Linked DNA regions of Streptomyces venezuelae ATCC 10712. The protein of the gene in region 2 interacts with the protein of the main gene of each other region in a pairwise test. Links are inferred from orthologs where the notes say so. Each region holds a gene or a part of one and is shown on either strand. Other genes may lie near its edges.

Region 1 (10,664 bases), 1.3 Mb from region 2 along the record:
AGGCCACCGGTCGGCCGGGGGTCCTCCGGGCCCAGGTCGACCAGGACCGTGCCGTCCCCGCCCCGGGCCAGGAGCCGGGCGCGTACGGCCGAGGCCGTCGGGTCCGGTGTGTCGTCCGGGCCGGTGGACACACCGGAGCGGGTGAGGAGGAGGGTCCGGGCCGCGGGCGGGCCTTCCGCCGTCCGGAGGGGCGACTCGGCGGCGGCCTCGGCCGGCGCGTCCGGGTCCGGAGCGGGGGCCGTCAGCAGGTGTCCGTCGAAGGGCCCGGCGGCGCGGGCCGCCGCCGGGTCCGGGAAGGTCTCGGCGACGCCGCCCCTTCGGCGTACGGCTTCGGCGAACGCCGGTACCTCCGCGCCGATCACGGCCCACCGTGCGGCGCCCGCCGGTTCCGCCGCCGCGTCGGGAGCCGGGCACTGGACCCAGGTCGTACGCCACAGCCGCTCGTGGTGGCCGGTGCCGAGGGCCCGGAGGCGGGCCGGGAGGCCCGGCAGCGCCCGGCGGGTGACCTTGCCCGAGCCCGTGACCGGGAGGGCGGCGATCTCGTACAGCTCCGCCGGGACCTTGAAGTAGCTGAGCCGTTCCCGGCACGCCGCCAGCGCCTCTGCGGGCGACCAGCCGCCGGCCGCGGGGACCACGTACGCCACGGGGACCTCGCCGAGGGCCTCGTCCGGGCGGCCGGTGACCGCCGCGTCGGCGATGCCGGGCACCGTCCGCAGGACGTCCTCGATCTCGCCGGGCTGGATGTTCTCCCCTGCCCTGATGACGAGTTCCTTGACGCGGCCGGTGATCGTCAGACGCCCCGCGGCGTCGCGCCGCGCCAGGTCCCCGGTGCGGTACCAGCCGTCGCGGAGCGCGGCGGCCGTCTCCTCGGGCCGGTCGTGGTACCGGAGCAGCAGACCCGGGCTCCTGACGAGGACCTCCCCCTCGTCACCGGTCCGCGCGTCGCGGCCGGTGCGGGGGTCGACCAGGCGCAGTTCGCTGCCGGGCACGGCGGTCCCGACGGTGCCCGGGGGGCGCTCGGAGTCGGGGCGGCTCAGGGTGATCGCCCCGCAGGTCTCGGTGGCGCCGTAGCTGTTCACGAGCGGCGCGCCGAGCACGCGCTCGACGGCGGAGGCGAGCTCCGGGCCGGTCGCCGCGCCGGTGACCACGCAGAGGCGCGGTTTCGGGACGCTGCCGCCGGCCTCCTCCACGGCCTCGACCGCGGCCACCAGACGCAGGTACATCGACGGGACGCCGAGCAGCATCGTGCACGGCTCGGCCCGCAGGGCGTCGAGGACGTCGCGGGCGCCGAAGCCGGGGAGGATGCGTGCGGTGGCGCCGCTGACGGTCACGCCGAGGACGCAGAGGATGTGCGCGAGGCTGTGGAACAGCGGCAGTGGCCACAGCAGCCGGTCGTCGGGTCCGAGGCCGAGGACGCCCTGGTAGGAGGAGCGCACCGACCAGAGGCAGGCGCGCTGGTGGGAGACGACGCCCTTGGCGGCGCCGGTGGTGCCGGAGGTGTAGAGGATCCAGGCGGGTTCGTCGAGCCCGAGGTCGTCCCGGGGGGCCTGCGCCGGCTCGCTCCCGGCGAGCTCCTCGAAGGAGAGCGGCCCGTCGGGGCCGGGTGCCCCGTCCGGGGCGGACGTCCCGTCCAGGGCGGGCGCGCCCTCGGAGGCGGGCGCTTCGGGCCCGGGACCGTGCGGGCCGCCGCCGGGGCCGTACCCCCGTGCGAGCACCACCCGGATGCCCTCGCGGGTGGCCCGCAGCCGCTCGACCTGGTCGAGGTGCGGGCCGTCCGTGATGACGAACCGGGCGCCGCTGTCGTCGAGTTGGTGCGCGAGTTCGGCGTCCGACGACTGGGGGTTGACCGGTACGCCCACGGCGGCGGCGCGCGTGACGGCGAGGTAGCTCTCGACCGTCGTGACGCTGTTGCCGAGGAGGATCGCGACCCGGTCGCCGCGCCGGAGTCCGTGCCCGGCGAGATGGCCGGCCAGCCGCCCCGTACGCTCGGCGAGCCGTGCGTAGGTGACGTGGCGCTCCTCGTCGGCGAAGGCGACCTTGTCCGGACGGTCGAGCGCATGGGCCCGCAATACCGCTGATAGGGGCCGGATGTCATCGACTTGCGTCACTCGTACGCTCCTGCCTGCTCGAGCTCGCCCGCCGGCCTGCCGTGGCCGGCGAGCACACCTGGCGTAACGCTAGAAAGCGCAGGTCGGCGAGTACAACCCCTAATTATTCCCCCGATTCAGCGGCTGTTCCGGATTCCCCAAGGAGTCGTCCAGAGGCCGTGCAGAAGGCGTTCAGCCCGTCTCGTCGAACCTGACTGGGTCCAGCCAACACAGTGCCGTGGATGCCCGCTCCGGCGGGTCTCGGCACGTTTCGGATCGGGAAGGTCGAGCATGCCGTCCACTCTCACCGGCATACCCACTGAATTCGACGTCATCGTCATCGGTGGTGGCCCGGCCGGTGCCACCACCGCCGGGCTTCTCGCCAAGCGCGGTCACCAGGTGCTGATTCTCGACCGCGAGCGTTTTCCGCGCTATCACGTCGGCGAATCGCTGATTCCGGTCGTGATGGCCCCCATGGCGGAAATGGGGCTGACCGAGCGGATGGAACAGCGCGGATTCGAGCGCAAATACGGCGGCACGTTCGTCTGGGGAAGCGAGCAGGCGGCCTGGGACTTCTCCTTCGTCGACGGCGGCGACTACCCGTTCGCGTACCACACCCGGCGGGCCGACCTGGACGCGATGATCCTGGACCGGGCGCGGGAGCTGGGCGCGTTCGTCGTCGAGGACGCCACGGTCAAGGAGCCCGTCGAGGAGGACGGCCGGGTCACCGGCGTGCGCTTCGCGGTGCGCGGCGGCAAGGAGACGTACGAGGTCAAGGCCGCCATGGTGGTGGACGCCTCCGGCCAGGCGCGGGTCCTCACCCGCCGGTACTCCGAAATCCACTGGCACGACAAGCTCCGCAACGTCGCCGTGTGGACGTACTTCGACAACTGCGAGCGGCTGCCCGGCGACCAGTACACCAACATCCTCATCGAGGGCATCGAGAACGGCTGGTTCTGGGGCATCCCGCTCGACAAGGGCACGGTCAGCGTCGGTTTCGTGACGCCGAGCTCGGTCGCCGGCGAGAGCGACCAGAACCTCGAACAGCTCTTCCGCGACGAGGTCGAGAAGACGACCAAGCTGAAGCACATGCTGCGGGACGCGCGCCAGTCGGCCGGCTTCCGCAGCGCCCGGGACTGGTCGTACACCAACCAGACGGTGTTCGGGCCGGGTTGGGCCGCCGTCGGTGACGCGGCCGCGTTCGTCGACCCGCTGATCTCGACCGGGGTCGCCCTCGCGACGACCGCGGGCTCCATCCTGTCCCGGGTGATCGACAAGGTCCTCCAGTACCCGGAGATCGAGGAGGTGGCGCTCAAGCGGTACGCCACCGCCTACCTGAGCTTCTTCAACGAGGTCCGGTCCTTCGTGGAGCGCTTCTACGACCGGTCGTTGAAGAAGGAGGACTACCACAAGCTGGCGCAGTCGATCATCGACCCGGAGGAGAAGAACACCCCGGCGAACGACTTCGTCACCCTCCTCGCCGGCCTGCGCGGCAAGCACCTCGCCCTGAACATCACCGTCGACGACCTCGTACCGGAGCCCGAGTTCTCCGCCACCACCGAGAACTGAGCCGACCGGCCGAACGTCCAAGGGAAGGAAAAACTGGTGCCAGGCAAGAACTCCGCCCCCGCGGCGGCAGACCGGTACGACGTGGCGATCCTCGGCAGCGGCATGGCCGGCGGCATGCTGGGCGCGGTGCTCGCCCGCAACGGGGTGCGGACCCTGATCCTCGACGCGGGCACCCACCCGCGCTTCGCCGTGGGCGAGTCGACCATCCCGTACACCTCGGGGCTGGCCCGGCTGATCGCCAAGCGGTACGACGTGCCCGAGCTGAAGGCGCTGTCGAACTACAAGGGGACCATCGAGGAGATCTCCCCCAACTGCGGCCAGAAGCAGAACTTCGGCTTCGTCTACCACCGCGAGGGGCAGCCGCAGAACCCGCGGGAGATCAACCAACTGGTGGTTCCGCTCGACCTGCGCACCGAGACCCATCTGTTCCGGCAGGACGTCGACGCGCACCTGTTCCACGTGGCGGTCAGGTACGGCGCCGACGCTCGGCTCGCGACCCGGGTCACCGACATCGAGATCGACCCGGACGAGGGCGCGGTGCTGCGCACCGAGCACGGCGAGGAGTTCCGGGCCTCCTACGTGGTCGACGGCAGCGGGTTCCGCTCGCCGCTGGCGGAGAAGTTCGAGCTGCGCGAGACGCCCACGCGGGCCAGGACCCACTCGCGCTGCCTGTTCACCCACATGATCGGGGTGAAGCCCTTCGACGACTCGCCGACCGCGCGGGAGCACGACCAGCCGAGTCCGTGGCACCACGGCACGCTGCACCACGTCTTCGACGGCGGCTGGCTCTGGGTGATCCCCTTCGACAACCACGACGCGGCCCGCAACCCGCTGTGCAGCGTGGGCCTCACGCTGGACCCGCGGAAGTACCCGAAGGGCGAGCTGCCGCCGGAGCGGGAGTTCGAGGACTTCCTCGCCCGGTTCCCGGAGATCGCCTGGCAGTTCGAGGGCGCGAAGGCGGTCCGTCCGTGGGTCTCCACCGGCCGGCTCCAGTACTCGGCCGGGACGGTCGTCGGCGACCGGTACTGCCTGACCTCGCACGCCGCCGGATTCATCGACGCGCTGTACTCGCGCGGCCTCGCCAACACCCTGGAGCTCGTCAACGCCCTGGGCTGGCGGCTCATCGCGGCCTCCCGGGACGGCGACTGGTCGAAGGAGCGGTTCGCCCACGTGGAGGCCCTGCAGCAGGGTCTGTTCGACTTCCACGACGACCTGGTCTACAGCTCGTTCGTCGGCTTCGGGCACTACGAGCTGTGGAACGCCGTCAACCGGACGTGGATGCTCGGCACGATGAGCGGCAACATGATGGTCGAGGACGCCTACTACCGGTACAGCGAGACCGGTGACCCGGACGTCTTCCTGGAGACCGAGCGCTCGGGCAACCCGGGATCGCCCCTCCCGATCAGCGAGAGCTTCGTCCGGATGGGCACGCTGACCCGGGAGCTGTGCGAGGCCGTCGAGGCGGGCGACGTCGATCCGGCGGACGCCGCGGCGCGCATCCACGAGTACATCCAGAAGGAAGTGGACTTCATCGCGCACGCCGACAAGTTCGGGCTGCCGGAGAACCGCTGCTTCAACATGACGCGGGAGCGGATGGAGGCGGCCGAGGAGTGGTCGCGCACCCAGGCCCCGCCGGAGATCGGCGAGCGCATGCTGAACGCCGCCCGGGGCATGGCGCTCGCCAAGGAGGCCGAGTCCGGGAGCGGTGGCGGGGGGTACTGACCCGGGTCCTGCGGCCACGGCACGGCGCCACACGCCGTGCCGTGCCGAGGGCTGTGCCGCGGGCCGTCCGGCCCCTTCACATCGATTTCCGACCGTTCCCCACCGTTCCCGACCGTTCCCAGTCCGCGTCCCCGTGACCGAGGCGAGTGAGGACCCATGTCGCACCAGCGGTACGAAGCCGATCTGCGCCGTCTGATGGCGGGATTCCCCACGGGCGTCTCGGTCGTGACGGCGATCTCCCCCGACGGGGTCCCCTGGGGGATGACCTGCACCTCGCTGTGCAGCGTCGCCCTCGATCCGCCGACCCTGCTCGTCTGTCTGCGCGCCGGCAGCCCCACCCTGGGCGCGGTGCTGGACAGCGGGTCGTTCTCGGTGAACCTGCTGCACCAACACGCGCGCGCCACCGCCGAGTTGTTCGGCTCGGGTGCCGTGGACCGGTTCGACCGCTCGGCGTGGGTCGCGGCGACGGACGGCGGCGCCCATCTGGTCGAGGCGGCGCACACGATCGCCGACTGCACGGTCACGGCCGAACAGCCCGTCGGGGACCACGTGGTGGTGATGGCGCGGGTCACCCTGGTCACCGCGCTGAGCCGGCCGTGGCCGCTGCTGTACGGCATGCGCCGGTACGGATCGTGGGCGGAGGACGCGGAGAACGGCTTCCTGTCGTACGACTTCATCTCCTGACGGCGGCGGAGGGAACGGCGGACCATGGTCGTCACCGTGATCGATCCCTACCCGATGCCGGACCCGGACCCGCTCTCCGCGAACCGGGTCGACTGGCGCCCGGATCCCGGGCGTTCGGCCCTGCTGGTGCTGAACATGCAGGGCTTCTTCCTACGGCCGTACGTCCGCGGCGCCTCGCCGCTGACCCCGCTGCTCGCCAACTGCGCCGCCCTCCTGGCGACCTGTCGCGGGCTGCGGATGCCGGTCGTGCACACCGTGCAGCCCGGCACCCAGGCGCCGGGCGAGCGCGGCCTCCTCACGGACTTCTGGGGGAAGGGCCTCGACGACGTCCTGGAGGACGCGGCGATCGTGGACGAGCTGGCCCCGGACGCGAGCGGCTGTGTGCTGTCCGCCTGGCGCTACAGCGCCTTCTTCGGTTCGGGTCTCGAACGGCGGCTGCGGTCCGAGGGCCGTGACCAGCTGCTGATCTGCGGGGTGTACGCCCATCTCGGCGGCGTCACGACCGCGCTCGACGCGTTCAGCCACAACCTGGAGGTGTTCCTCGCGGCCGACGCGGTCGCGGACTTCAGCGAGCGCGAGCACCGGGCGGCGCTCGCCTGGGCGGCGAGCTGCTGCGCGGTGGTGAAGCCGACCGGGGAGCTCACGGCGGAGCTGCTCGGACAGGGGTTCCGGTAGGGGGATGCCGCTCGACAAGCCCATTCCGCGTGGCTACTATTTTTACATGTACAAAAACTCGGCACGAGAGGAACGGGCCGTAAGCCCCGGGGGCATCCTGGCCACGGTCTCCGTCGCCCAGCTGATGGTCTCGCTCGACGTCTCGGTGGTGAACGTCGCTCTGCCGTCGATGCGGACGGCGCTCGGCTTCGACGAGTCGGGACTGTCCTGGGTGGTCAACGCCTACACACTCACCTTCGGCGGACTGCTGCTCCTGGGCGGACGGGCCGCCGACCGATTCGGCCGCAGGCCACTGCTGCTGCTCGGCCTCGCGCTCTTCGGCATCACCTCGCTCCTGGGCGGTCTCGCCCAGGACCCGGGCCAGCTGATCGCCGCGCGCGCCGCGCAGGGCGTCGGGGCGGCGCTCATCGCCCCGGCCGCGCTCGCGGTCCTGACCACGAGCTTCCCCGCGGGACCACAGCGGGGCAAGGCCCTCGGCGTGTACAGCGCCGTCACGGCCGGCGGCGCGGCCGTCGGCGTCGTGGTGGGCGGGCTGCTCACCGAGTACATCAACTGGCGCTGGGTCATGCTGGTGAACGTCCCGATGGCACTCGTCGGCGCCTGGCTCGCGACCCGGCACGTCCCGGCGGCCGGCGCGGGCGACACGGCCCGGCGGCTCGACGTGGTCGGCGCCGTCCTGGCCACGCTGGGCACGTCGCTGCTGGTCTTCGCACTGGTCAGGACCGACACCGAGCCGTGGGGCTCGACGACCACGATCGGCAGCCTGATCGTGGCGGCGGTCCTGCTGACCGGGTTCTTCGTCTACGAGGGCACCTACGCCAAGGAACCCCTGCTCCGGCTGGGTGTGCTCACCAACCGGTCGGTCTCCGCCTCGAACCTCTACATGATGATGGTCTCCATCAACATCTTCACCTCCTTCTACTTCGTCTCGCTCTACCTCCAGCAGGTCCTCGGGATGGGCGCGCTGAGCGCCGGTCTCGCCTTCCTGCCCTTCTGCCTGGGCCTCGTCGTGGGCTCGCTGTACGCCGTCAAGCTGCTCGCCCGGTTCCCGGCCCGGCAGCTGCTGATCGTCGGCGGCGTCATCGGCGCGATCGGGATGTTCTGGTTCAGCCGGATCAGGCCCGACGGCACCTTCCTGGTCGACATCCTGGGGCCGTCCCTCGTGACCAGCTTCGGCATCGGACCGCTGCTCGTCCCGATCGCCAACGCGGCGACCGCGGGGGTCGCCCCGAACGAGGCCGGGATGGCGTCGGGCCTGCTCAACAGCGCCCGCCAGCTCGGCGGCAGCATCGGCCTCGCCTCGATGAGCGCGGTCGCGGCCGCCGCCACGGCGGGTGCCGCCGCGTCGGACTCTGTGCGCGAGCGGCTCACCTCCGGGTACGGCATGGTGTTCGCCGCCAACAGCGCGCTGCTCGTCTTCGCTGTCCTCGTCGCCGTGTTCCTCCTCCCCCGCCGGAGCCCCGGCCCCGTGCCCGGCCCGGCGCCCCGTCCGGGCGGCGGGGCGGGCGCCCGCTCCGACGTACGGGCCGGGGAGGCGGCTCCCGCGGACCGGGGCGGCCGCGGCTGAGCCACCCCACCATCCGACCGGCCGTGCGGGCTCTCCCCCGCGCGGCCGGTCCGTCGTGTGCGCGCCCGTGCGCGCCGCCGCGCTGGCCCGGACCCTCCAGGTCAGGGCCCCCGAGAGAACGTCCAGCACTCCTTCAGACGGCCGCGCGCAGACTGAACCCGTCGCGGCGCGAGGAGGTGCACACGGATGGTGCTGGTCGAGCGGGAGCGTCACCTCACGCAGCTGTCAGCCCTGTTGGAGAGGTGTCTGGACGGGGCGGGAAGCGTCGTCGTGCTCCGGGGCCCGGTGGCGGTCGGCAGGACGGAGCTGCTGCACACCTTCGCGGAGCGGGTCGCGGGCCCCCGGGTGCGTTTCCTGGGCGCCGCGGCCTCGCCGGAGGAGCGGCAGCTGCCCTTCGGCCTCCTCAGCCAGCTCCTGCACGGCGCCGGCGCCGCGTACGCGGAGCGGGCCGAGGCGCTGATCGGCCGCCCCGGCCGGCCGGAGGGCGAGGCCGGTCCGCAGGTCCTGGAAGGGGTCGCCCGGATCCTCCTCGACATGAGCGCCGAGGATCCGCTGCTGCTCGGCGTCGACGACGTGTCGCACGCGGACACCGACTCGCTGCGCTGTCTGCTCTTCCTCGCCCGGCGGCTGCGCCGCGCCCGGGTGATGCTCGTCCTCAGCGACCAGGACGGCTCCGGCTCCCGGCACGCCGACGTCCGCGGCGAGCTGTCGCGGCTGCCGTACTGCACGCAGATCCGGCTCGACCCGCTGTCCTGCGACGGGGTCGCGGCCCTGCTCGCGCACGACCTCGACGCCCATGTGGCGCACAGTCTCGCCGCGGGCGCCTTCGCCGTCACGGGAGGCAACCCGCTGCTCGTACGGGCGCTCGCCGAGGACTGGGAGGCACACGCCCGGGCGGCGGGAGCGGAGCCGCCCACGGCCCTCGTGGTCGGTGACCGGTTCGCCGAGCGGGCCGTGAGCTGCCTCCACCGGTTCGGTCCCGACGCGCTCGCCGTGGCCCGGGCGGTCGCGGTCATCGGGGAGGCGCCGGACGCGGACCTGGTCGCCCGGCTCACCGGCCTCGGCGCGATCGAGACCCGCGCCCTCCTCGAACTCCTCGGCACCTCGGGGCTGTTGCGGGAGGGCCGCTACCGGCATCCGGTGGCCCAGGCCGCCGTCCTCAGGGACTTCGGCGCGGCCGGGCGCGTCGCCTGGCACCGGAGCGCCGCCGCCCTGCTGCACGCCGACGGCGGCCCGCCCGTCTCGGTCGCCCTCCAGCTCATCGCCGCCGGGGACACCGACGAGCCCTGGGCACCCGCCGTGCTCCAGGAGTCCGCCGCCCGCGCGACCGCCGGCGGTCAGGTCGACTTCGCCGTCGACTGCCTGGAGCTCGCCCACACCCTCGCCGACGACGAGCAGCAGCGGGCCGTGAGCCGGGCGGTGCTCGCCGAGGCCGAGTGGCGCCTCGACCCCGCCCGCGTCGTACGCCACCTCGGGCAGCTCACGGACGCCCTGCACCGGGGCCACCTGACGGACCGCCAGTCCCTCTCCGTGCTCGAACACCTGCTGTGGCACGGGCGGGTGGACGAGGCGGCCACCGCCCTCGACCGGCTCGCCAGGACGGAATCCGGGCCGGACGCGGCGGAGCTCGGAGCCGTGCGCGCCTGCCTCGAGCTCTGCTACCCGGCGCAGCGGCACCACCGCACCACCCGGTCCCCGGCCCCCGTCCGCACGCCCCCGCCGGGCTCCGCGCCCTCCCTGGTGGCCACGGTGCTCGCGGCGGTGCGGGGCGAAGGGGCGGTGTCCGGCGACCACCTCTGGCAGGGTCTGCGCACCGACGAGCCGCTGACCCGGATCGCCCTGGGGCTGCTGGCCCTGGCCAGGCCCGAGCGGCTGGCCACGGTGGCGCCGTGGTGCCTGCCGGTCCTCGCGGACGCGGCGGGTCACGAAGGACCCGACTGGCGCGGACTGGTCACCGCGGCACGCGCCGACGCGGCGCTGCTGAGGGGCGAGCTGCCGGCCGCCGGCACGTTCGCCGCCGAGGCCCTGGCCGAGTCGTCGGCGGCGAGCTGGGGCGTCCTGGCCGGAGCGCCGCTGGCCTGTCTGCTCGTCACGGCCGTGGAGACGGGGCGGCTGGAGGAGGCCGCCGCGCAGCTGAACGTCCCACTGCCGGCCGCGCTGATGGAGACGCCGTTCGGGCTCCGGTACCTGCGGGCGCGGGGGCAGTACCACCTGGCGATCGACCGGCCGTACGCGGCGCTCAGCGACTTCCGGGCCTGCGGCCGGCTGCTGCGGGACTGGGCGGCGGACGGGCCCCGTCAGCTGCCGTGGCGGATCGACGCCGCCCAGGCGATGGTGCGGCTCGGCCGCCGGGCGGAGGC
Region 2 (10,530 bases):
GAGCATGGTCTCGGTGTAGCCGGTGGCGCGGGCCTCGTCGACGACCCGGCGCAGGTAGTCGCGCACCCCGCCGAAGCGCTCGAAGTAGGTGTCCATCAGGCCGCGGGCCTCGCCCGGGTCGATGTTCAGCTGCTGGGAGAGCCCGAAGGCCGAGAGGCCGTAGGCCAGGCCGTACGACATGGCCTTGATCTTGCGGCGCATCTCGGCGTCGACGGCGGACCGCTCGACGCCGAAGACCTGGGAGGCGACGGTGGTGTGGAGGTCCTCACCGGAGGTGAAGGCCTCGATGAGGCCGGCGTCCTCGGAGAGGTGGGCCATGACGCGCAGCTCGATCTGGCTGTAGTCGGCGGTCATGAGGGCCTCGAAACCCTCGCCGACGACGAAGCCGTGCCGGATGGCCCGGCCCTCGTCCGTCCGTACCGGCACGTTCTGCAGGTTGGGGTCGGTGGAGGAGAGCCGGCCGGTGGCGGCGACGGTCTGGCTGAAAGTGGTGTGGATGCGACCGTCGGCGCCGATCGTCTTGATCAGGCCCTCGACGGTGGAGCGCAGCCGGGCCTGCTCGCGGTGGCGGAGCATGATCACGGGCAGCTCGTGCTCGGTCTGGGCGGCCAGCCAGGCGAGCGCGTCCGCGTCCGTCGTGTACCCGGTCTTGGTCTTCTTGGTCTTCGGCAGGTTCAGCTCGCCGAAGAAGACCTCCTGGAGCTGCTTGGGCGAGCCGAGGTTGAACTCGTGGCCGACGGAGGCGTGCGCCTCCTTCACGGCCTGCTGGACGGCCCCGGCGAACTGCTGCTCCATGGCCTCCAGGTGGTCGCGGTCGGCGGCGATGCCGTGCCGCTCCAGGCGGGCGAGGAGGGCGGAGGTGGGCAGCTCGACCTGGTGCAGGAGCTCGCGGGCGCCGACCTCGTCCAGCTTCTCCGCGAAGGCGTCGCCGAGGTCGAGGACGGCCCTCGCCTGGGTCATGAGGGCCTCGGCCTCGGCGGTGTCGTCGGCGCCGAAGGCGAGCTGGCCGTCGGCGGCGGCCGCGGGGGCGAGCTCGCGGTGGAGGTACTCGACGGAGAGCGCGTCGAGGGCGAAGGAGCGCCGGCCGGGCTTGACGAGGTAGGCGGCGAGGGCGGTGTCCATGGTGACGCCCGCGATGCTCCAGCCGTGCTCGGGGAAGACCCGCATCGCGCCCTTGGCGTTGTGCAGGACCTTCGGCCGGTCGGGGTCGGCGATCCACGCGGCCCAGGCCCGCTCGTCGGCCTCGTCGAGCGCGCTCGGTTCGAACCAGGCGGCGGCGCCTCCGGCGGCGGCGAGGGCGACCTCGCTCACGTTGCCCGTGCCGAGGGCCCAGCTGTCGACGGTGGCGACGCCGAGGGGCTCGGTGCCGTGCTCGGCGAGCCAGGGGGCGAGCTCGCCGGCGCCGAGGACGGTGCCGTCGATCTCGACGCCGGCCTGCGGGGCGGGGGCGGTGTCCTCGGCGGCGCCCGGGTCGACGGCGAGGAGCCGCTCGCGCAGCGAGGGGTTGCGGATCTCCAGGGTGTCGAGGACGAGGGCGACGGCCCCCCGGTCGTACGGCTCGCGGGCGAGGTCCGCGACGCCCTTCGGCAGCTCGACGTCCGTGACCATGGCGGTCAGGCGGCGGTTGAGCTTGACCGACTCCAGGTGGTCGCGGAAGTTCTGGCCGGCCTTGCCCTTGACCTCCTCGGCGCGCGCGACGAGCTCGTCGAAGGAGCCGAACTGGTTGATCCACTTGGCGGCGGTCTTCTCGCCGACGCCGGGGATGCCGGGGAGGTTGTCCGACGGGTCGCCGCGCAGGGCCGCGAAGTCGGGGTACTGCGAGGGCGTGAGGCCGTACTTCTCCTGGACCTTCTCCGGGGTGTAGTGGGTGACCTCGGAGACGCCCTTGGTCGGGTAGATCACGGTGGTGCGGTCGGAGACCAGCTGGAAGGAGTCCCGGTCGCCGGTGAAGATCCGGACGTCGAAGCCCTCGGCCTCGGCCTGGACGGTGAGGGTCGCGATGACGTCGTCGGCCTCGAAGCCGTCGACGGCGAAGCGCGGCACGTTCATCGCGTCCAGGAGCTCGCCGATCAGCTCGACCTGGCCCTTGAACTCGTCGGGGGTCTTCGAGCGGTTCGCCTTGTACTCCGGGAACTCCTCGGACCGCCAGGTCTTGCGGGACACGTCGAAGGCGACCGCGAAGTGCGTGGGCGCCTCGTCGCGCAGCGTGTTCGCCAGCATCGAGGCGAAGCCGTAGATCGCGTTCGTCGGCTGTCCGGTCGCGGTGGTGAAGTTCTCCGCGGGCAGCGCGAAGAACGCCCGGTACGCGAGCGAGTGCCCGTCCATGAGGAGCAGGCGGGGGCGGGTGTCTGCGGGGTTCTTCGATGCTGTCTCGGCCACATGACGATCCTGCCACGGACGACTGACAATCCCGTCCACCGTTCCCGTCCGCACCGGCGGGGTGCCGGGCTGTCGGTGCCGCGTGACAGGATCGGAGACGTACGCCACAGGTTCACCGCTCAAGGGAGAGCGCGATGGTCAGCAAGCCGCCGGTCGGCGACCCGGTCCAGGACGCACCGCAGGTCACGCCGCCGCAGCACGCCGCCGCCGGGCTGCCCGCCATCGGGCACACGCTGCGGATCGCCCAGGAGCAGATGGGGCTGCGGCGCACCGCGCGGACCCTGCTCAAGGTCAACCAGAAGGACGGCTTCGACTGCCCCGGCTGCGCCTGGCCCGAGGCGGACAAGCGGCACGTGGCGGAGTTCTGCGAGAACGGCGCGAAGGCGGTGGCCGAGGAGGCGACCCTGCGCCGGGTGACCCCCGAGTTCTTCGCCGCGCACCCGGTGGCGGACCTGGCGACGCGCAGCGGGTACTGGCTGGGCCAGCAGGGCCGGATCACGCAGCCGATGCTGCTGGCGGAGGACGGCGACCGGTACGAGCCGGTGAGCTGGGAGCGGGCCTTCGCGATCATCGCGGAGGAGCTCCGGGCGCTCGCCTCCCCCGACGAGGCGCTGTTCTACACCTCGGGGCGGACGAGCAACGAGGCGGCGTTCCTGCTTCAGCTCTTCGCCCGCGAGTTCGGCACGAACAACCTGCCGGACTGCTCCAACATGTGCCACGAATCCTCGGGCTCGGCCCTGACGGAGACCATCGGCATCGGCAAGGGCAGCGTCTCCCTGGAGGACCTGCACCGGGCGGACCTGATCATCGTCGCCGGGCAGAACCCGGGGACGAACCATCCGCGCATGCTCTCGGCCCTGGAGAAGGCCAAGGCGGGCGGCGCGCGGATCATCTCGGTCAATCCGCTGCCCGAGGCGGGCCTCGAGCGGTTCAAGAACCCGCAGACGCCGCAGGGCATGCTCCGGGGCGCCGCCCTGGGCGACCTCTTCCTTCAGATCAGGATCGGCGGCGACCAGGCCCTCTTCCGGCTCCTCAACAAGCTGGTCCTGGAGACGCCGGGCGCGGTCGACGAGGAGTTCGTCCGGGACCACACCCATGGGTACGAGGAGTTCGTGACGGCGGCCAAGGAGGCCGACTGGGACGAGACCCTGGCCGCGACCGGGCTCGGCCGTGCCGAGATCGAGCGGGCCCTGGAGATGGTGCTCGCCTCGGAGCGGACCGTCGTCTGCTGGGCGATGGGTCTCACCCAGCACAAGCACTCGGTGCCGACGATCCGTGAGGTCGTCAACTTCCTTCTCCTGCGCGGGAACATCGGCCGGCCGGGCGCGGGGGTGTGCCCGGTGCGCGGCCATTCGAACGTGCAGGGCGACCGCACGATGGGGATCTTCGAGCGTCCCGCGCCGGCCTTCCTCGACGCCCTGGACAAGGAGTTCGGGATCGTGTCGCCGCGCCACCACGGTTTCGACGTGGTCCGGTCGATCCAGGCGCTGCGCGACGGCGAGGCGAAGGTGTTCTTCGCGATGGGCGGGAACTTCGTGGGGGCGACGCCCGACACGGAGGTGACGGAGGCGGCGATGCGCCGGGCCCGGCTGACCGTCCACGTCTCGACGAAGCTGAACCGCTCGCACGCGGTGACGGGCACGCGCGCGCTGATCCTGCCGACGCTCGGCCGCACGGACAAGGACGTGCAGGCGAGCGGGAAGCAGTTCGTGACGGTCGAGGACTCGATGAGCCTGGTGCACGCCTCGCGGGGCAATCTGCCGCCGGCGAGCCCGCACCTGCTGTCGGAGCCGGCGATCGTGGCGCGGATGGCGCGGGCGGTCCTGGGCGACGGGTCGGCCACGCCCTGGGAGGAGTTCGAGGCGGACTACGCCGCGATCCGGGACCGCATCGCGCGTGTGGTGCCCGGCTTCCAGGACTTCAACGCCCGGCTGGCGGCGGACCCGGGCGGCTTCCGGCTGCCGCACGGTCCGCGGGACGAGCGCCGCTTCCCGACGGCGACGGGCAAGGCCAATTTCACGGCGGCGCCCGTGGAGTACCCGAAGGTGCCGGAGGGGCGGCTGCTGCTCCAGACCCTGCGCTCGCACGACCAGTACAACACCACGATCTACGGTCTCGACGACCGCTACCGGGGCATCAAGGGCGGCCGCAGGGTCGTCCTGGTCCATCCCCGGGACGCGGCGGCGGCCGGCTTCGAGGACGGGGCGTACGTGGATCTGGTGAGCGAGTGGACCGACGGCAGCGAGCGGCGGGCGCCCGGTTTCCGGCTGGTGCACTACCCGACGTCCCGGGGGTGCGCGGCGGCCTACTACCCGGAGACGAACGTCCTGGTGCCGCTGGAGTCGACGGCGGACGTCAGCAACACCCCCGCGAGCAAGTCCGTGATCGTCCGTCTGGAACAATCCCCCTCCGCCTAAGCGTTTGCTCAGGCAGCTCAGGAACACAGCAGTACGCAGCCACACCACGACGTACGCAGACGAACGGAGCCGGGCATGGGTGAGCAGCAGCACGTGAAGTTCCCGCAGGAGGTCATCGACGAGTACGCGGCGCTGGGCGTGGACCTCCCGGCCCTCTTCTCGGCCGGGCACCTGGGGAACCGGATGGGCGTCCAGATCCTGGAGGCCTCCGCCGAGCGGGTCGTCGGGGTCATGCCGGTGGAGGGCAACACCCAGCCGTACGGTCTGCTGCACGGCGGCGCGTCGGCGGTGCTGGCGGAGACGCTCGGCTCGGTCGGCTCGATGCTGCACGGCGGGGTGTCGAAGATCGCGGTGGGCGTCGACCTGAACTGCACGCACCACCGCGGGGTGCGCAGCGGCCTGGTGACGGGCGTGGCGACGCCGGTGCACCGCGGGCGGTCGACGGCCACGTACGAGATCGTGATCACCGACGAGCAGGACAAGCGGGTGTGCACGGCGCGGCTGACCTGTCTGCTGCGTGAGGTCGGCCCGAAGGACACCGTCTGACCAGCGCACGGGATCGGCGGAAGGGGGCGGCACCCACGGGGTGCCGCCCCCTTTCGCACACCGGCCGCCGTCACGCTGTGTCACATACACAAGGGGGTTGCGGAGCCGAACCGGAGGGGCCGGTTCGTCCGCTCAGCTTTCCGCCGCTGTCCGATATCCGGAGAGTCCGCTGAGCGGACCGTCAGTACCAAGAATCGCTCAAGCCCCTTAGCGGAACTGGGCGTTCTCACTATGTGAACACCGCGTTACGGCCCCCTATGCCCCGGTTTTCCCACCCGACGCGCACACTCTTTCCCCGTCGGCATAACAAGACAGTCACATCCTGTCCTCGCCGCTCCCCGACCCTCCCCACCTGCGCTTAGAGTCACCGCCAGTCACCGCGCCGCCGGGCGCGTCCTACTGCACGGCCCTGTACCAACCCAGTACGGCCCGGCGTCCACAACGGCACCCCTCGCTCCGCAGCTTCACGGCACCGCCTCATCCGAGGGGGCCGCGCCAGGGAAAGGACCCCTTCGTGCGAAACCGTTCGTTGCTCATACTCACCACCGCGGTCACCACGGGAGCGCTCACGCTCACCGCCTGTGGTTCGCGCGACGACAAGGGCGGCGCCGAGAACGGCGACAGCGGCAACGTCACCGTCACCATCGGTCTCGACGCGCCCCTCACGGGTGAGCTGTCCGCCCTCGGCCTCGGCATCAAGAACTCCGCCGACCTCGCGGTCAAGACGGCCAACAAGAAGTCCTACGTCAAGGGCGTCACCTTCAAGCTGGAGTCCCTGGACGACCAGGCGCAGCCCTCCTCGGGCCAGCAGAACGCCACCAAGTTCGTCGCCGACAAGACCGTCCTCGGCGTCGTCGGCCCGCTGAACTCCGGCGTCGCCGAGTCCATGCAGAAGGTCTTCGACGACGCGAAGCTGGTCCAGGTCTCCCCGGCCAACACCAACCCGTCGCTCAGCCAGGGCATCAACTGGAGCACCGGCGAGAAGAAGCGCGGCTACAAGTCGTACTTCCGCACCGCCACCACCGACGCCATCCAGGGCCCGTTCGCCGCCCAGTACGTCTTCAAGGAAGCCAAGAAGACCAAGGCGTTCATCATCGACGACAAGAAGACCTACGGCGCCGGCCTCGCGGGCACCTTCAAGGGCGAGTTCGAGAAGCTGGGCGGCAAGGTCGTCGGCACCCAGCACATCAACCCCGACACCAAGGACTTCAGCGCCGTCGCCACCCAGGTCAAGAGCTCCGGCGCCGACGTCGTCTACTACGGCGGCGAGTACCCGGCCGGCGGCCCGCTCGCCAAGCAGATCAAGGCGGCAGGCGCCAAGGTCACCGTCGTCGGCGGCGACGCGATCTTCAGCCCCGAGTACGTCAAGCTCGCCAGCCCGGCCGCGGCCGACGGCGACATCGCCACCTCCGTCGGCGCGCCCATCGAGTCCCTCCCCTCCGCCAAGGACTTCCTGGCCAACTACAAGGCCGAGAACTACAAGGAGGCCTACGAGGCCTACGGCGGCTACGCCTACGACTCGACCTGGGCGATCATCGAGGCCGTCAAGAAGGCCACCGAGGGCAACGGCGGCAAGGTCCCCGAGCGCGCCAAGGTCGTCGAGGCCATGCAGAGCGTCTCCTTCGAGGGCGTGACCGGCTCGGTCGCCTTCGACGAGTTCGGCGACACCACCAACAAGCAGCTGACCGTCTACAAGGTCGAGGGCGGCGCCTTCAAGCCGGTCAAGTCCGGCACCTTCGGCGGCTGACCAACCCCACCACTCAGCACCACCTTCACCGCGCGGGGGGCCGCACCTGGCTCCCCGCGCGGTGTCACATCCGTCGAAAGTCTCGGAGGACAATGCGGTGAACGAACTGCCGCAGCAGCTGGTCAACGGCCTGCTACTGGGATCCATGTACGGGCTCGTCGCCGTCGGCTACACGATGGTCTACGGCATCGTCCAGCTCATCAACTTCGCCCATGGCGAGATCTTCATGACCGGCGGCTTCGGGGCCCTCACGGTCTGGCTCATCCTGCCCGGCGGCACCACCATGTGGGTGGCACTGCCCCTCATGATCGTCGGTGCCGTACTCGTCGCCACGACCATAGCCGTCGGAGCGGAACGGCTCGCGTACCGCCCGCTCCGCGGAGGCCCACGCCTCGCCCCGCTCATCACCGCCATCGGCCTCTCGCTCGCCCTCCAGCAGGCCGTCTGGGCCTTCTACCCGGAGGCGAAGTCCGCCCGGACCTTCCCCCAGATCCCCGGCGGCCCCATCGAACTCGGCCCCGTCACCATCCAGACCGGCGACGTCTTCCTCCTGATCGCCGCCCCGATCTGCATGGCCTTCCTCGCCTTCTTCGTCATGCGCACCCGCACCGGCCGCGGCATGCAGGCCACCGCGCAGGACCCGGACACCGCGAAGCTGATGGGCGTCAACACCGACCGGATCATCGTGATCGCCTTCGCCCTCGGCGCCGCCATGGCCGCCGTCGGCGCCGTCGCCTACGGCCTCAAGTACGGCGTCGTCGACTACAAGATGGGCTTCCTCCTCGGACTCAAGGCCTTCACCGCCGCCGTCCTCGGCGGCATCGGCAACATCTACGGCGCCATGATCGGCGGAGTCGTCCTCGGTGTCGCCGAGACCATGGCGACGGCGTACGTCAGCCACATCCCCGGTATGGAACAGCTCGGCGGCCAGTCCTGGGCCGACGTCTGGGCCTTCGTACTCCTCATCGTCGTACTCCTCGCCCGGCCCCAAGGCCTCCTCGGCGAGCGCGTCGCGGACAGGGCGTGAGCACCATGACCACCATCTCCGAGAACCCCAAGGCGGCAGCGGCCACCGAGCCCGCCACGGCGACCGGCCTCATCGGCTTCCTGCCCGTCGGCATCGCCCGCGCCCTCGCCCTCGGCGGCGGCGTCCTCACCGTCGCCAGCACCTTCCTCGCCTGGACCTGGACCCCCCGCTTCCCCGGCGACCTCACGTTCTACGGCTCCCCCGGCGGCCTCCAGCTGCAAGTCCTCGTCCTGGGCCTGCTCACCACCCTCTTCGCCCTCTCCTCCTACGGCGTCAAGGGCACCCGCTGGCTCACCCCCGCCGGACCCGACGCGGCCCTCAAACTCGCCGCGCTCGCCTCCTTCGCCACCGCCTGGTTCACCGTCGGCGCGATCAGCGTCGACCTCGGCGGCCCGGTCAACCTCGAGCCCGGCGGCGCCGTCGTCGCCCTCGCCACCCTGCTCGCCCTCCTCGGCGCCCTCGCCCTCCCCTTCGAGCGGCCCAAGCTGCTGCCCGTGGACCCGGAGGACACCGGCTGGGACCAGTTCAAGCACCGCTCCGCCAACAACTGGGCCACCTTCAAGGCCGCCTTCGCGACCGGCCCCGTACGCCGCCTGCCCGCGATGCACTCCTCCGTCGAGATCCTCATCATCACGGCCGTCCTCGCCGTGGCGCTCGGAGTCTTCACCTACGGCATCGGCACCGAGTACGACGAGCTGTTCCTCGGCTTCCTGATCACGGCCGGCTTCGGCTTCGCCGCCGTCAACAAGTCGGGCCTCATGCAGCAGGCCACCCAGCTCACCAAGAAGCACCAGAACCTCTCCATCGCCGGTGCCTTCACCGCCGCGGCGCTCTTCCCCTTCACCCAGACCGACGACCAGTACGCGACCCTCGGCGTCTACATCCTGATCTTCGCCACGGTCGCCCTCGGCCTCAACATCGTCGTCGGCCTCGCCGGACTCCTCGACCTCGGATACGTCGCCTTCCTCGGCGTCGGCGCCTACGCGGCCGCCCTCGTCTCCGGCGCCCCGAGCTCCCCCTTCGGCGTGCACCTCCCCTTCTGGGCCGCCATCCTGGTCGGCGCCGGAGCCTCCCTGGTCTTCGGCGTCCTCATCGGCGCCCCCACCCTGCGGCTGCGCGGCGACTACCTCGCCATCGTGACCCTCGGATTCGGAGAGATCTTCCGCATCGCCGTCATGAACACCGACGGCACCTCCGGCCCCGACGTCACCAACGGCTCCAACGGCATCGCGTCCATCCCGAACCTCAGCATCTTCGGGTTCGACTTCGGCGCCGAACACACGATCGCCGGCTTCACCATCGGCCGCTTCGCCAACTACTTCTTCCTGATGCTGCTGATCATGGCGGTCGTCGTGCTGGTCTTCCGGCGCAGCGGCGACTCCCGCATCGGCCGCGCCTGGGTCGCCATCCGCGAGGACGAGACCGCCGCCCTCGCCATGGGCATCAACGGCTTCCGGGTCAAGCTCATCGCCTTCGCACTCGGCGCCTCGCTCGCCGGCCTCGCCGGCACCGTGCAGGCACACGTCACCTACACGGTGACCCCCGAGCAGTACCTCTTCGCCGGACCCATCCCGCCCAACTCCGCCTTCCTGCTCGCGGCCGTCGTCCTCGGCGGCATGGGCACGATGAGCGGCCCGCTGGTCGGCGCCTCCCTGCTCTTCCTCATCCCGAACAAGCTCCAGTTCATGGGCGAGTACCAGCTCCTCGCCTTCGGCGTCGCGCTGATCCTCCTCATGCGCTTCCGCCCGGAAGGCATGATCGCCAACCGGCGCAACCAGCTGGAGTTCCACGAGAAGGACGAGACGCCCGCCACGCTCGCCAAGGCAGGTGCCTGAACCATGACGACCACCACCACGAAGACCACGGACTCCACGGAGCCCGTCGCCCGCGAGACCGTGCTCGACGCCCGCGGCGTCACCATGCGCTTCGGCGGCCTCACCGCCGTGCGCGACGTCGACCTCACCGTGAACAGCGGCGAGATCGTCGGCCTGATCGGCCCCAACGGCGCCGGCAAGACCACCTTCTTCAACTGCCTCACCGGCCTCTACGTCCCCACCGAGGGTGAAGTCCGGTACAAGGGCAAGGTCCTGCCCCCCACGTCCTTCAAGGTCACCGACGCCGGCATCGCCCGCACCTTCCAGAACATCCGTCTCTTCCACAACATGACGGTCCTGGAAAACGTCCTCGTCGGCCGCCACACCCGGATGAAGCAGGGCCTCTGGTCCGCACTGCTCCGCCTCCCCGGCTTCAAGAAGGCCGAGGCCGAGGCCACCGAGCGGGCCATGGAGCTCCTCCGCTTCATCGGCCTGGAGGACAAGGCACAGCACCTCGCCAAGAACCTCCCGTACGGCGAACAGCGCAAGCTCGAGATCGCCCGCGCCCTCGCGAGCGACCCCGGCCTCATCCTGCTCGAC

Evidence for each region.
Region 1: the proteins of DEJ43_RS08090 (region 2) and DEJ43_RS02365 interact in binary tests that used the Escherichia coli proteins (3 or more experiments, as listed by UniProt). The link is inferred for Streptomyces venezuelae ATCC 10712 from one-to-one orthologs.

What each region holds. Positions count from the first base shown.
Region 1 is NZ_CP029197.1:532,031-542,694, forward strand. What follows is about bases 4,989-7,911. They hold DEJ43_RS02365 (isochorismatase family protein), read left to right. Parts: upstream 4,989-6,086; coding sequence 6,087-6,737; downstream 6,738-7,911. Other genes in these bases: DEJ43_RS02355 (NAD(P)/FAD-dependent oxidoreductase), read left to right, coding at 4,989-5,378; DEJ43_RS02360 (flavin reductase family protein), read left to right, coding at 5,535-6,062; DEJ43_RS02370 (MFS transporter), read left to right, coding at 6,784-7,911. Outside these bases: DEJ43_RS02345 (type I polyketide synthase), read right to left, coding at 1-2,108; DEJ43_RS02350 (NAD(P)/FAD-dependent oxidoreductase), read left to right, coding at 2,379-3,656; more of DEJ43_RS02355, read left to right, coding at 3,693-4,988; more of DEJ43_RS02370, read left to right, coding at 7,912-8,304; DEJ43_RS02375 (helix-turn-helix transcriptional regulator), read left to right, coding at 8,491-10,664. UniProt on the Escherichia coli protein: Involved in the biosynthesis of the siderophore enterobactin (enterochelin), which is a macrocyclic trimeric lactone of N-(2,3-dihydroxybenzoyl)-serine.
Region 2 is NZ_CP029197.1:1,827,371-1,837,900, forward strand. What follows is about bases 3,818-6,606. They hold DEJ43_RS08090 (PaaI family thioesterase), read left to right. Parts: upstream 3,818-4,871; coding sequence 4,872-5,342; downstream 5,343-6,606. Other genes in these bases: DEJ43_RS08085 (FdhF/YdeP family oxidoreductase), read left to right, coding at 3,818-4,796; DEJ43_RS08095 (branched-chain amino acid ABC transporter substrate-binding protein), read left to right, coding at 5,857-6,606. Outside these bases: polA (DNA polymerase I), read right to left, coding at 1-2,379; more of DEJ43_RS08085, read left to right, coding at 2,514-3,817; more of DEJ43_RS08095, read left to right, coding at 6,607-7,089; DEJ43_RS08100 (branched-chain amino acid ABC transporter permease), read left to right, coding at 7,187-8,116; DEJ43_RS08105 (branched-chain amino acid ABC transporter permease), read left to right, coding at 8,113-9,951; DEJ43_RS08110 (ABC transporter ATP-binding protein), read left to right, coding at 9,955-10,530. UniProt on the Escherichia coli protein: Required for optimal enterobactin synthesis. Acts as a proofreading enzyme that prevents EntB misacylation by hydrolyzing the thioester bound existing between EntB and wrongly charged molecules.